One region of the Kutzneria kofuensis genome, then DNA from elsewhere that is predicted to be linked to it. Evidence: riboswitches for the same ligand, from Rfam matches in the RefSeq annotation. Region 1 holds a riboswitch; the other holds the start of a gene.
What was found. A riboswitch is a leader RNA that binds a small molecule or an ion and turns the genes downstream of it on or off. The one in region 1 is predicted to bind cobalamin.
Positions count from the first base shown of each region.

Region 2: linked by a shared signal. The riboswitch ahead of metE (5-methyltetrahydropteroyltriglutamate--homocysteine S-methyltransferase) and the one ahead of cobN (cobaltochelatase subunit CobN) in region 1 are both predicted to bind cobalamin.

Region 1 covers NZ_JACHIR010000001.1:5,755,256-5,762,485, forward strand. Annotated here, with positions in the region: gene lon (endopeptidase La) at 1-1,419, opposite strand, end outside; gene BJ998_RS26720 (SAM-dependent methyltransferase) at 1,681-2,493, shown strand; cobalamin riboswitch at 2,626-2,752, shown strand; gene cobN (cobaltochelatase subunit CobN) at 2,789-6,445, shown strand; gene BJ998_RS26730 (hypothetical protein) at 6,630-6,914, shown strand; gene BJ998_RS26735 (glycoside hydrolase family 76 protein) at 6,926-7,230, opposite strand, start outside.
Region 2 covers NZ_JACHIR010000001.1:1,071,895-1,079,124, forward strand. Annotated here, with positions in the region: gene metE (5-methyltetrahydropteroyltriglutamate--homocysteine S-methyltransferase) at 1-1,451, opposite strand, end outside; cobalamin riboswitch at 1,571-1,793, opposite strand; gene BJ998_RS04915 (TIGR01777 family oxidoreductase) at 1,855-2,742, shown strand; gene BJ998_RS04920 (hypothetical protein) at 2,639-3,103, opposite strand; gene BJ998_RS04925 (enoyl-CoA hydratase/isomerase family protein) at 3,478-4,233, opposite strand; gene BJ998_RS04930 (SRPBCC family protein) at 4,402-4,830, shown strand; gene BJ998_RS04935 (AAA family ATPase) at 4,823-7,230, opposite strand, start outside.

The sequences.
Region 1 (7,230 bases):
CAGCACGTTGGCCGTGGCCAGGAACAGCACGTCCGACAGGTCCAGCTCGACCTCCAGGTAGTGGTCCCGGAACGTGTGGTTCTGCGCCGGGTCCAACACCTCCAGCAGGGCCGCGGTCGGGTCGCCGCGGTAGTCGGAGCCGACCTTGTCGACCTCGTCCAGCAGCACGACCGGGTTCATCGAGCCGGCTTCCTTGATCGCCCGCACGATGCGACCGGGCAGCGCGCCGACGTAGGTGCGCCGGTGGCCCCGGATCTCCGCCTCGTCCCGGACGCCGCCGAGCGCGACGCGGACGAACTTGCGGCCCATGGCCCGCGCGACCGACTCACCCAGCGAGGTCTTGCCCACGCCGGGCGGGCCGACCAGGGCGAGCACGGCGCCGCTGCGCCGGCCGCCGACGACGCCCAGGCCCTTGTCGGCCCGGCGCCGCCGCACCGCCAGGTGCTCGATGATCCGGTCCTTCACGTCGTCCAGGCCGGCGTGGTCGGCGTCCAGCACCGCCCGCGCGCCCGTGATGTCGTACGCGTCCTCGGTCCGCTCGTTCCACGGCATGTCCAGCACCGTGTCCAGCCACGTGCGGATCCAGCTGACCTCGGGCGACTGCTCGGAGGTCCGCTCCAGCTTGTCCACCTCGGTCAGCGCCGCCTCGCGCACCTTCTCCGGCAGGTCGGCGGCCTCCACGCGGGCCCGGTAGTCCTGCTCCTCGGACGCCGGCTTGCCGTCCAGCTCGGCGAGCTCCTTGCGGATCGCCGCCAGCTGCTGGCGCAGCAGGAACTCGCGCTGCTGCTTCTCCATGCCCTCCTTGACGTCCTTGCGGATCGTCTCGGCCACGTCCAGCTCGGCCATGTGCTCACGGCCCCAGGCCAGCAGCTTCTCCAGCCGCTCACGGACGTCGACGGTCTCCAGCAGCCAGATCTTCTGCTCGTCGGTGATGTAGGAGGCGTAGCCGGCCAGGTCGGCCAGCGCCGACGGGTCGTCGACGCCCTGCACCGAGTCGACCACCTGCCACGCGCCCCGCTGCTGCAGGATCGAGGTGACCAGGGTGCGGTACTCCTTGGCCAGCTCGCGGGTGGCCTCGTCGACCGGCGGCTCGTCCTGGATCTCGGCCTCCACCCACAGCGCCGCGCCGGGGCCGGTCGTGCCGGTGCCGATCTTCACGCGGTCGGTGCCGCGGACGACCGCCGCGCGCTCGCCGCCGGGCAGCCGGCCGATCTGGGTGATCACCCCCAGCGTGCCCACCTTCGCGTACTTGCCCTCCAGGCGGGGCACCAGCAGCACCTTCGACCCGGTGTCGCCGGCCTGCGCGGCCTCGACGGCGGCGCGGATCTCCGCGTCGGCGAGCTTGACCGGCACCACCATGCCGGGCAGCACGACCACGTCGTCCAGCGGGAGCACCGGGAGTGCCAGTGTTTCGCTCACGTCTTCCACCTTCCACAAGGTTGAGTCGTACTGGCTCAACCAACTGGAGTCGGGAAGTGTTCCCGAACGGATGTTCGCCGACAGCGATCCGCGCCACGGTCACTGAGCGTGACCTTGTTGACGGTGCGGCACACCTGGCCAAACGCGCCGTGACGCGACAAAATCCCTGCGTGTTCGTGACCCGACCGAGGTGGACACCGGGCAAGCCGCGCCCCCACCATTAACACGATCGGGTGAAATTTTGCGGAAGGGGTCGCGCGGATGCACCGTCCTCGGTGGATACCTGCCGACGTCGACCTGGACCGCCCCAACCCGGCCCGGATCCTCGACTACTTCCTCGGCGGCGCGCACAACTTCGCGGTCGACCGGGCCGCCGCCAAGAAGGCCGTGCAGGCCATGCCCGAGGTGGCCAACGGCATGCGGGCCAGCCGGTCCTTTCTGAGACGCGCGGTGACGTGCCTGGTGGCGGCCGGTGTCGACCAGTTCCTCGACCTCGGCTCCGGCATCCCGACCGTGGGCAACGTGCACGAGATCGCGCACCGGATCAATCCCGGCGCCCGCGTGGTGTACGTCGACAACGAGCCCATCGCGGTGGCGCACAGCCGGACCATCCTCGGCCACAACCCGCTGGTCGCACCGGTGCGGGCCGATCTGCGCCACCCCGACTCCGTGCTGAACCTGCCGCAGGTCCGCGAAATGATCGACTTCTCCCGGCCGGTCGGGCTGATCGCCATCGCCGTGCTGCACTATCTGCCGGACGCCGATGATCCGCACGGCCTCGTCGAGGCCTACCGCAATGCCCTGGCGCCCGGCAGTTACATGGCGATATCGCACGCGACCGTCGACTTCGTGCCGGACGACCAGCTGGGGGCGGTGAGCCAGGTGGAGGGGATCTACCGGCAGATCAGCGCCCAGCTGCACCCTCGCCCGTACGGAGAGGTGGCCAAGTTCTTCACCGGCCTGGAGCTGATCGACCCCGGTGTGGTTCCCGTCCGGCAGTGGCGGTCGGAGTGGAACGACCAGAACGAGGGCAAGGTCCACCTATCCTACGGCGGCGTCGCGCGCAAGCCCTGATTTTTTGGGGTACGTGAGTGGCTCATTTCGCATATAGGCGCACCTGAGCCACTCAGGTCGGGGTAAAAGCGCAAATGAGCCACTCACGTGCGGGTAAGGGATGGGCCGCGTGGGGTGGGTCTCGTGCGGCCCGGGTGGGGCGGGTTCGGTGGCTAGGCTGAGCCGGACCAGACGGCGGTGTTGCGAGGAACCCGGTGCAAGTCCGGGGCGGTCGCGCCACTGTGAAAGCCAGACACTCCACCACCGGCCGTGATGTCTCTACCCGGGGCGCGGGACCCCGAGGAGGGTACGGCTGATGACTTCGCGCGTCCTGCTGCTCTCGACGGCAGACACCGACCTGCTCGCCGCCAAGGCGAGCGGCGCCGAGTACACCGTGGGCAATCCGGCCCGGCTGGAGGTCGAGGACCTGCCGGGGCTGCTTCGGGACGCCGACCTGGTGGTGGTGCGGCTGCTGGGCGGCCGCCGGGCCTGGGAGGAGGGCCTCGACGCGGTGCTGGCCGCGGGCCTGCCGACCGTGTGCCTCGGCGGCGAGGCGACTCCCGACGCGGAGCTGATGGCGGCGTCGACGGTGCCGGCGGGCGTGGCCACGCAAGCGCTTGCCTACCTGGTGGAGGGCGGCCCGGCCAATCTCGGCCAGTTGGCGAACTTCCTGTCCGACACGGTATTGCTGACGGGCGAGGGCTTCGAGCCGCCGGTGAGCACGCCGGTATACGGCGTGCACGGCGAGCGTCAGCACGAGGACGGCCGGCCGACGGTCGGCATCGTCTTCTACCGGGCGCACGCGCTGGCGGGGAACACGGCGTTCGTGGACACGCTGGCGGACGCGGTGGAGGCGGCCGGGGCGAACGTGCTGCCGGTGTTCTGCGGCTCGCTGCGCGGCCTGGCCGGCGACGAATCGGCGGGCCTGCTGGAGGTTCTGAGCCACTGCGACGCCGTGGTGGCGACGGTGCTCGCGGCCGGCGGGGCGGTGGCGGCGGACGCCAGCGCGGGCGGCGACGAGGATGCCTGGGACGCGGGCGCCTTGGCGGCGCTGGACATCCCGGTGCTGCAGGGGCTCTGCCTCACGTCGTCCCGGGCGACGTGGCAGGCGTCGGACGCGGCGCTGTCACCGATGGACGCGGCGATGCAGGTGGCGATCCCGGAGTTCGACGGCCGGCTGATCGGCGTTCCCTTCTCCTTCAAGGAGAACGGCCCGGACGGCATCCCGGTGTACGTGGCCGACCCGGAGCGGTCGGCGCGCGTGGCCGGCACGGCGGTGGGGCTGGCCCGGCTGCGGCACGTGCCGAACCAGGACAAGAAGGTCGCCATCGTGCTGTCGTCGTACCCGACCAAGCACGCCCGCGTGGGCAACGCGGTCGGACTGGACACCCCGGCCTCGGCGGTGATCCTGTTGCGCCGCATGCTCGAGCAGGGCTACGACCTCGGCGGCCTCGACGTGTCCACACTGGACGGCGACACGCTGATCCACCGGCTGATCGCGGCCGGCGGGCACGACGTGGACTGGCTGACCGAGGAGCAGATGTCCGGCGCGGCCATCAAGATCCCGTCCGCCACCTACCGGACCTGGTTCGACGCGCTGCCGCCGTCCTTCCGTGACGGTGTTGTCGAGCACTGGGGCGAAGCGCCGGGCCAGCTCTACGTCACCGACGACGAGATCTACGTGGCCTCGCTGCGGTTCGGCAACGTGATGCTGCTGATCCAGCCGCCGCGCGGTTTCGGCGAGAACCCGGTCGCCATCTACCACGACCCGAACCTGCCGCCGTCGCACCAGTACCTGGCCGCCTACCGCTGGCTGGAGGAGGAGTTCGGCGCGCACGCGGTGCTGCACCTCGGCAAGCACGGCACGCTGGAGTGGTTGCCGGGCAAGGGATTGGGCCTGGCCAGCGACTGCGCGCCGGACGCGGTGCTCGGCGGCCTGCCGATGATCTACCCGTTCATCGTGAACGACCCGGGCGAGGGCACGCAGGCCAAGCGCCGCGCCCACGCCACCGTGGTGGACCACATGATCCCGCCGATGGCCCGCGCCGACACCTACGGCGACATGGCCAAGCTGGAGCAGCTGCTCGACGAGTACGCCACCGTGCAGGCGCTGGACCCGTCCAAGCTGGCGACCGTGCGCGGCCAGATCTGGGAGCTGGTGACCAGCGCCAAGCTGCACCACGACCTGCACCAGGCCGAGGTCCCCGGCGAGGAGGACTTCGACGACTTCGTCATGCACATCGACGGCTACCTGTGCGAGATCAAGGACGTGCAGATCCGGGACGGCCTGCACATCCTCGGCCGCGCGCCGGAGGGTGAGGAGCTGATCAACGACGTGCTCGCGGTGCTGCGGGCGCGGCAGGTCTTCGGCGGCAAGGTCGGTGCCATCACGGGTCTGCGCGCCGCGCTGGCAGTCCACTTCGGACTGGACGAGGAGACACTGCTGGCCGACCCGGGCCTCAGGGTGCCTGATACCGGTGGACTGTCCGAACTGGTCGAGGGTCCGGCCCAGACCGGAGCCGATGTCGTCGACCTGCTTGAGGAACTGGCCCGCCGGCTGGTGACCGCCGTGCACGACAACGGCTGGGCGACCGACGGGATCACCGAAACCGTGCTGGGGCAACGGGTCGAGAGCGTGGAGACGGTGCTCGGCTTCACCCGCGACGAGGTGGTGCCACGCTTGGCGCGGACCACCGACGAGATCCGGAACGTGTTGCGCGCTTTGGACGGCCGGTTCATCGAACCGGGCCCGTCCGGATCGCCGACCCGCGGCCTGGTGTCGGTGCTGCCGACCGGCCGCAACTTCTATTCCGTCGACCCCAAGGCGATTCCCTCCCGCAATGCCTTCGACGTCGGCTCGGCGCTGGCGGATTCCCTGCTGGCCCGGTATCACGAGGACACCGGGGAATGGCCGCGCAGCGTCGGCCTGACGGTGTGGGGCACCTCCGCGATGCGCACGCAGGGCGACGACATCGCGGAACTGTTGTGGCTGCTGGGAACCCGGCCGGTGTGGGACGACGCGTCCCGCCGGGTCACCGGCTTCGAGATCGTTCCCGTGTCGGAGTTGGGACGCCCCCGGATCGACGTGGTGGTCCGCATCTCCGGCTTCTTCCGCGACGCCTTCCCGCACGTGGTCGCCGTGCTGGACGACGCGATCGCTGCGGTCGCCCGGCTCGACGAGTCCGACGAGGACAACTACGTCGCCGCCCACTTCCGCCGCGACTTGGAAGAACACGGCGACGAGCGCCGCGCCACCACCAGGATCTTCGGCTCCAAGCCCGGCGCGTACGGCGCCGGCCTGTTGCCGCTGATCGACTCCCGGAACTGGCGTGACGACGCCGATCTGGCCGAGGTCTATGCCACTTGGGGTGGCTACGCCTACGGCCGCGGCCTCGACGGCGCGCAGGCGCGGCAGGACATGGAGACCGCGTACCGCCGGATCCAGGTGGCGGCCAAGAATGTCGACACGCGCGAGCACGACATCGCGGATTCGGACGACTATTTCCAGTACCACGGCGGCATGGTCGCCATGGTGCGGTCGCTGACCGGCGACAACCCGGCCGCCTACGTCGGCGACTCGGCGGTGCCGCACGCGGTTCGCACGCGCACGCTCGGCGAGGAGACCAAGCGCGTGTTTCGGGCCCGCGTTGTCAACCCCCGCTGGATCTCGGCCATGCGTCGACATGGTTACAAAGGAGCGTTCGAACTGGCGGCCACAGTGGACTACCTGTTCGGGTTCGACGCCACGGCCGGCGTCGTCGACGACTGGATGTACGCGCAGCTGGCCGAATCCTACGTTTTCGACAAGGAAGTCCAGGATTTCATGCGCAAGTCGAACCCGTGGGCACTGCGCGGCGTGACGGAGCGCCTGCTGGAAGCAGCCGATCGGGGACTGTGGTCGCAGCCGGACGAGACCGTTCTCGACCAACTGCGCACGGTCTATCTGGAACTGGAAGGCCAGTTGGAGGAATAACCCGCGCCGTTTGACCCCAGACCGGTGACTTCACGCGCATTTCCGGGCCGAAGGTCCTTTAATGACAGGTAGCGCGACGCGGGTTCGCCGCCGCGGTCACGAGCCGCGGCGGTGAACCCCGGGGCGCCGGACGCCGTACCAGCTAGCGCTCCGACGGGTCCGTCACTGGGGAAGGGGGTGCGCCGTGCGGGTCGAGCTGATGGTGTTGTCCGCGATCGCCGCGGGCGGCCTCCTGCTGGGCTGGTGGCTCACCTCGCCCCGGTTCATCGGCTTCCTGGCCGCGCGCCGGCTGCGCCGGCTGAAGGCGGTGGCCCGTTCGCTGTCGCCGATGCTGACCGACGACCCGGACCCGATGGCCAACGTCGTCGTGATCAACCGGGCCGAGTCGACACCGGTCCCGGCGCAGCGCAGCGCCGAGCTGCCGCCGCCGGACAACATCGACACGCTGACGCAGCCGATCGTCAACTAGCCCAGAGACCGTCAGCTCAGCTGCATCGCGGCGTTCAGGCAGTCCAGCGCCGAGCTCTGCCGGCTGGCGTCGGCGACGTCGAAGGGGCCACTCCAGAACAGGCCGAGCTGGTTGGCGTGGTTGCGTGACTTCCACACGGCCAGCGCGTTGCGCACCGCGAACGCCGTGTAGGCGGTTGACGGCGCAACTTCGTTGAGCGCCACCAGGTTGCGCACGAAGATCCCCTTGAACTGCGTCTGGTCGACGTCGCAGCGCTGCTTCTCACACGGCTCGTGCAGCACCCCGTTGGCATCCGTCAGCCTGGTCATCGCCGCGT
Region 2 (7,230 bases), 4.7 Mb from region 1:
GAGCGGATCTCGGCGCGCATCGCCTCCCGGTAGGCGTCCTGGTCGAGCCGGCCGGCCCGCAGCGCGGCGCGGGCCTTGCGCAGCTCGGCGGTCTGCGGGAACGAGCCGATGGTGGTGGTCGGCAGCTCCGGCAGCCGCAGCCGGTCCCGCTGGGCCTTCGTCCGCTCCCCGTACGGGCTCGTGCGGTGCAGGTCGGCGTCGGTGACGGCGGCGACACGCTCCCGCACGGCCGGCACCTTGACGATCGGCGAGGCCGCACGGGAGGCCAGCCGGCTGGCGTTGACGTGCAAGGTGTTGCTGATGGCGTTGCGGCCCTCGGTCAGGCCCCGGCGCAGCGTGACGATCTCGTCCAGCTTCTGCCGCGCGAACGACAGCCAGCCGGCGATCTCCGGGTCCAGGTCGGTGTCGAGGGTGACGTCGAGCGGCACGTGCAGCAGCGAGCAGGACGCCGCCACGTCCACCGAGCCGGCCAGCCCGAGCAGCGTGCCCAGCGTGCCGAGGGCGTCGGCCAGGTCAACGGCCCAGACGTTGCGGCCGTTGACGACGCCGGCGACCAGCCGCTTGTCCTGGACGCCGCCGATCTTGGCCAGGCCGTCGAGGTTGGCCGCGGCGTTGCCGGTGAAGTCCAGCGCCAGGCCCTCGACCGGCGCGGACGCCAGCACCGGCAGCGCGTCGCCGAGGCGGTCGAAGTAGGAGGCGACGAGGATCTTCGGGCGCGCCGGCTCGGCCGCCAGGGCCGCGTAGGTCTCGGCGACCTTGCCCAGCACGTCGGCCGGCTGGTCGGTGACGAGCGCCGGCTCGTCCAGCTGGACCCACTCCGCGCCGGCCGCGCGCAGTTGCCGCAGCAGGTCCACGTACAGCGGGACGACCCGGTCGAGCAGGTCCAGCGGCCGGAAGCCGTCGGCGCCGGTCGGGTCCTTGGCCAACAGCAGGAAGCTGACCGGGCCGACGAGCACCGGCCGGGTTCGCACGCCCTGGTCGAGGGCCTCGGCGAACTCCGCCAGCGGCTTGCCGGCGTCCAGCGTGAACCGGGTGTCCGGCCCGAGCTCCGGCACGAGGTAGTGGTAGTTGGTGTCGAACCACTTGGTCATCTCCATCGGCGGCGCGTCCGCGGTGCCGCGCGCCATGGCGAAGTAGCGGTCCAGCCGGCCGGCCGGGGTCGTCGCGTCCGGCACGGCGGCGAGGTGCCGCTCGGGGATCGCGCCGAGCAGCCACGCCGTGTCCAGGACATGGTCGTAGAACGAGAAATAGTTGCTCGGGATCTCGTCGATGCCGGCGTCGCGCAGCTCGGCCAGGTTCTGCCGGCGCAGCTCACGCGCCGTGCCGAGCAGGGCATCGGCGTCGACACGGCCCGCCCAGTACGACTCGATCGACTTCTTCAGCCGGCGGTCGGCGCCCTGGCGAGGATAGCCGTACACGGTGGCACGGCTGGCGGTGCTTGTCGGGGTCACGGGGCTCTCCTTCGCGAGTCCACGTGGACCCGCGGGCGCGCGCGTGACCGGCCTCGACCGGCATCCGGTCGGGACTGGAGCGACGACCCACCCGCGAGGTCTCGGCCAGCACCCCACGGTCGTGGGATGCACAGCGGGCAGGTCTTCGGACTCGTGGGCGGTCCGGCGCTCGCCGGGTTTCCTACTGGCCGTCGCTTCCCAGGCCGGGTGGCCCAGTGCCGTCTGACGGCGGTCGTTCCCACTCACCGCTGCGGGGCAGTCCCGGATTCGCACCGGGTTCCCTCTTGCCTCGGTCGCCGTCGTGTAGCCCACGGCGCCCGAACCAGCTGCGCTGCCCACTGTAGCGCCGGGGTGGTGGACCACCGCTAGAGTTAACGCCGTTAACCCGACCTTGGGAGGACCGATGCGCGTTGTCGTGGCCGGCGCGTCCGGCGTGATCGGGACCGCGCTGACGCCGGTCCTGCGGGCCGCCGGGCACGAGGTGATCCGGCTGGTCCGCCGCCCGGCCGCGGCCGCCGACGAGCGGTCGTGGGATCCCGACGCGGGCGTCATCGCCGACGGGGCGCTGGACGGGGTCGACGCCGTGATCAACCTCTGCGCGGTCGACACCACCGCCGAGCGGTGGACCCCGTCGTTCAAAGCCGCACTGCTCTCCAGCCGCGTGGTTCCGACCCGGGTACTGGCCGACGCCGTCGCCGCGCACGGCGTTCCCGCGCTGCTCAACAGCTCCTCCGTCGCGTACTACGGCGACACCGGGGACCGCGTCATCGACGAGTCCGCGCCGGCCGGCGCCGGGTTCCTGGCCGAGATGGACCGTGACCGCGAGGAGGCGTGCAAGCCGGCCTCCGACGCACGGGTTGTGTTGCTGCGCACCGGAATCGTGCTCTCCCCCACCGGCGGCCTGCTCGGCCAGCTGCGCCCCATGGTCGCCTGGGGCGCCGGCGGTCGGATGGGCACCGGTCGCCAGTACCTGTCGTGGATCTCCCTCGCCGACGAGGTCGCCGCCATCCGGTTCGCCCTGGAACAGCAGGACATCAGCGGCCCCCTCAACCTCTCCGGCCCGCAACCCGTCACCAACGCCGAGATGGTCCGCTCACTCGGCCAACTCCTGCGCCGCCCCACCCCCTGGGTCTATCCCGCCTGGCTGCTCCGCCTCTTCGCCGGCGAACTCGCCGACGCCGGCGCCCTCACCGGCCAACGCGCCGTACCCGATGCCCTGATGCGCCACGGCTTCGAGTTCCAGCACCCGACCGTCGCGGAGGCGCTGGCCGCCGCGGTGCGGGGCAGTTGATGTCCTTGGGGGCGTCGAGGAGCAGTGAGACGGCGATGGTGACGACGTTGTCGCGGGTGAAGACGTCGACGCCGCCGAGCTTGTCGGCCCAGCGCTGGACGATCTCCGGCTCGACCTGGTCGGCGATGGCGTCGTAGTAGAGCTGGAAGCCGGCCCAGCTGTTGCCGGGCTCGACCTGGCTCGTGTAGTCGGCGAGCCTGGTCCGGCCGACGACTCGGTTGGTGGTGTTCCACAGGTCGTAGGTGAAGTCGCGGGAGTCGCGGATGTCCTTCGGCGTGCCGAGGCGGTGGACGTGGCCGCCGACGAAGGTGTCGATGTCGAGCTTGGCCAGGACGTCGTGGGCACGGAGCACGCCGGGCACGGAGTCGGCGGTGCCCCAGGCCTTGAACGGGGACGCGGCCGCGCGGTGACGGGCAGCGCCGCGAAGGTCTTCTTCGGGGCGGCGGCGGCCCGGCCGGTCGAGTTCGTCGCTCCGAGGCCCGCAGCCGCGCCCGGACCGGCCGCCGCGGCACCGAACGCCAGCGCTCCCCGTCGAGTCATCTGTCCTGCCGTCACCTTCCCCTCTCTCAATACATATATCTGTATATCTATTGCGAGGCTAGCAGGCGACCGGGCATCGCCGGTCGATCGAGTGAGGACATGGCCGGACGGACGGATTCGGTTGCGCGTTCGTCCCCCGGACACAGGTCGGCCCGGCACGAACGACTGTTCATGCCGGGCCGAACGTGATTTCCGCTACTCCGCGGCGATCTGCCGGATGCGGGCGTCCATGGCCGGGCTGTTGCCGGTGATCTGCTTGAACTCCGCCAGTTCCAGCGCGAGCCCCTCGTCCAGGGAAAGCTCGGCCGACCGCACGAGGACCCGCTTAGTCGCGTAGACGGCCTCGGTCGGCAGCTCCACCAGCTTGCGGCACCACTCGACGGCGGCGTCGACGAAGCCCTCGTTCGGCAGCACGGCGTTGACCCAGCCGACCCGCAGCGCCTCCTCGGCGCGGAACACCCGGCCGCGCAGCAGGACCTCGGCGGCCAGGCCCGGCCCGATCAGCCGGAGCAGGCGCGGCGTGCCGCCACCGCCGGTGGTGATGCCGACGTTCACCTCGGGATTGCCCAGGTGCGACCGCTCCGAGGCGACCCGCAGCTGGCAGGCGATGGCCAGCTCGTTGCCGGCGCCCCAGGCCTGGCCGTCGATGGCGGCGACCACCGGCTGCGGGATGTCCCGCACCAGGTCGGTGACCCGCCGCCAGGCCGGCGGCCCGTCCTCGCCCTCGCCGCGGCCGAGGCGCTGCAGGTCCTCCAGGTCGCCGTGCGCGATGAAGTAGCCGTCCACGCCGCCGGTCAGCATCACGGCCTTCAGCTCGTCGGAATCCTTCCCGACCCGCTCCAGCAGATCGCCGAGCTCGGCGATGGAGGCGAAGTCGAGATAGTTCCGCGGCGGCCGCGTGTACGTCAGAACCGCGATGCCATCGCGGTTTTCCAGAGCCCAGTTACCCACTCGGCCCATTATCCGAGAACGGCGTCACCAGCGGCAACGGCACGTTCGGGCATCGACCCCGGTCCGAATTGACGCCACCAGGGTGTCGGCCGGTGACTCACCCTGGGGCGAGCGACCCGGGTCCGGGGCGACGATTTTCCCGTCACACCGACCAGGGAAGGAAATCCGATGTCCGTCACCCGTTTTCACCTCGTCTCCACGCTCAGCCCGGCCGAGGCGCTGGCCGTGCTCACCGACTTCGGCCCGGCCCGCGCGCAGAACTGGCCGTCGATCGACACCGACCACTTCCAGGTGCACGCGGTCGGCGACACCTGGGCCGAGGTCACCGAAGGCACCGCCGCCGCCTGGGAGCGGGCCCGGTACGAATGGGACGCCGCCAAGGGGCGGGTCACCGTGTCCACGCACGAGTCGAAGCTGTTCGGGGCCGGCGGCGGCTGGGTGTTCCAGCTCAGCGCGGACGGCGACGGCACGCGGGTCGACGTCGAGCTGACCCGGGAGCCGCACAACTTCAAGCAGCGCCTGCTCGCCGCCGCGCTGCCGATCGTGGGGCCGGCGAGCCTGCGGAAGTCCTTCGCGGCGGCGTTGAAGGCTAGGTAGCCAACGCCCCTTCCAGCTCGCGGCGGGACGTGATGCCCAGCTTGGTGAAGACCTTGCGCAGGTGCCACTCGACCGTGCGCGGGCTGAGGAACAACACCGCCGCGATCTCGGGATTCGTCTTGCCGGCCACGGCCAGACGGGCGATCTGGGACTCCTGCGGGGTGAGCTCCTCCTCGTTGACGGGGCCGGTGCGTTTGCGGACGGTCTCGCCGGTGGCGGTGAGCTCACGGGCGGCGCGGGCGGCGAAGGACGCGGCGCCGCAGGCCTGAAACAGCTCGTGGGCGGGGCGGAGGTACGTGCGGGCGTCGGAGCGGCGGTTGCAGCGACGGAGCCACTCGCCGTAGAGGAGTTGGGCGCGGGCGACGAGAAAGCCGAGGCGGCCGGTGGAAAGGCGGGAGATGGCCTCCTCGTACTTGTCATCGGACGGGGAAACGAGCGCATCGGCGAGGGCCTGGGTGCCCAGGGCCCAGTCGGTGCCGGCGGAAAGGGTGTGTTCGGCGAGACGGTCGCGAGCCTCGGCGGCGACGGCGGTTTCGCCGGCGTGGGCGGCGGCCTCGACGAGCTCGCGGAGCGCCCAGTGGGTGACGGCGAGGTGCCCGGTGGCCTGCTGGGCGGCGGAGGCTGCGGCCGAGTAGCGGCCGAGGCCGTTGTTGAGCAGGGCACGGGCGTGGTGGGCCATGGCCGTCACGCGAGCCTCGCCACGCTCACCGGCATCCCGGCTGACGGATTCGATCAGCTCCAGCGCCGGCTTTTCCTCGCCCCGCAAGGAAACCAGGGTGAGGGCGGCGAACGGATCGCCGGCGAGGCCGGTGGCCTCCTGCATGGACCGGGCCTCGTCCAGCAACGCGGAGGCGTCGGCCAACCGAGCGTCGGCCAGCAGCGCGCCGGCGCGCAGGGTCAGCGTCGTCGGCAGGACGAAAAGCGCGCCGGCGCTACGAGCGGCGCCGACCGCCCACGCGGTGAGCCGATGCCACACGGCGTCGTCCCACACCTCCTGCGCCACCGGCACGGTCAGCCACAGCAGGCCAAGGTCCTCGGTCAAAGCGCGGGTGAGCTGCGGCAACGCCGGCTCGTAGCCGTCCAGCGCCCACGTCGACAACCCGGTCAGCAGCAACCCGGCCGGATCGTCACCGGCGGGCAAGGCCCGGCCGGCTTCGGCGGCCGGGCGCAGGTCGTCGCCAGCATGCAGAGCAGCACCGAGCGCAGTCAGATACGTCTCCCGAGCGGCGACCAGATCGAGCCCTTCCAACCGCTGCGCGGCGGCGAGCAGCGGCGGTCCGGCGGCACGCCCCCGGTTGACGGCGAACGCGACCTGGGCCCGCAGCCGCTCCACGCCGGCCTGGTGCAGCGGCTCCAACGGCCCGAGTTCCGCAGCTGCCAACAACTCCGGCACCTTGCCCGGTTCCCCGGCGGCGAACCGGGCCTGCGCGGCGGCCAAGGCGCGGGCGGCGCGCGGCTTCGGGTCGGCGGTCAGCTCGGCGGCCCGTTCGAGGAACGCGGCGGCAGCGGCATGCCCGCCGCGAGCGCGGGCCCGATCGGCCGACTGCTCCAGCTCGGCGGCAACCTCCTCGTCCAGTCCGACCGCGGCGTGCGCCCGATGCCAGGCCCGCCGGTCGGGATCCTGCCGCGGATCGGTGACGTCGGCGAAGGCCTGATGCACCTCGCGCAGCTGGGCCGGTGTGGCGGACCGCCAGCTGGCCGACCGCACGAGCGGATGCCGGAACCGAACCCGGGCGCCGAGTTGGATCAGCTCGGCGGACTCGGCCGGCGCGGCGGCGTCCGGCCCGACCTTCAGTCGCTCCAACGCCCGCCACAGCAGCGGCACGTCACCGAGCGGCTCGACAGCGGCGGCGAGCAACAACATCTGCGTGTCCGCCGGCAGCTCCGCGATGCGCCGCTGGAAGCCCTGCTCGATCCGGTTGGCGATCGGCGACGCATTCCGCCCACCGAAGCCGAAGGCCAGCTCCGCCGGCGAGAGGCCGCGCGGAAGTTCCAGTAGCGCCAACGGGTTTCCGTGCGTATCGGCGACGATCCGGTCCCGGACCCGCGCGTCCACCGGCCCCGGCAGCACCGAGTCGAGCAGCACGCGGGCGTCCCCGTCCGGCAGCCCGTCGACCCGCAGTTCCGGCAACCCGCCGAGGAGTTCCTCGTCGCCGGGGCTGCGCGCGGCGAACACCAGGGCGACGGATTCGGCGTCGAGTCGCCGCGCGACGAAGGTCAGGATCACCTCGGACATCCGGTCCAGCCACTGCACGTCGTCCACCACGCACAGCAGCGGCCGCTCCGCCGCCGCCTCGGCGAACAGGCCCAGCACCGCGAGCCCGATCAGCAGCACGTCCGGCGCGGGGCCGGAGCGCAGCCCGAAGCCGATCTCCAGCGCCTGCCGCTGCGGCTCGGGCA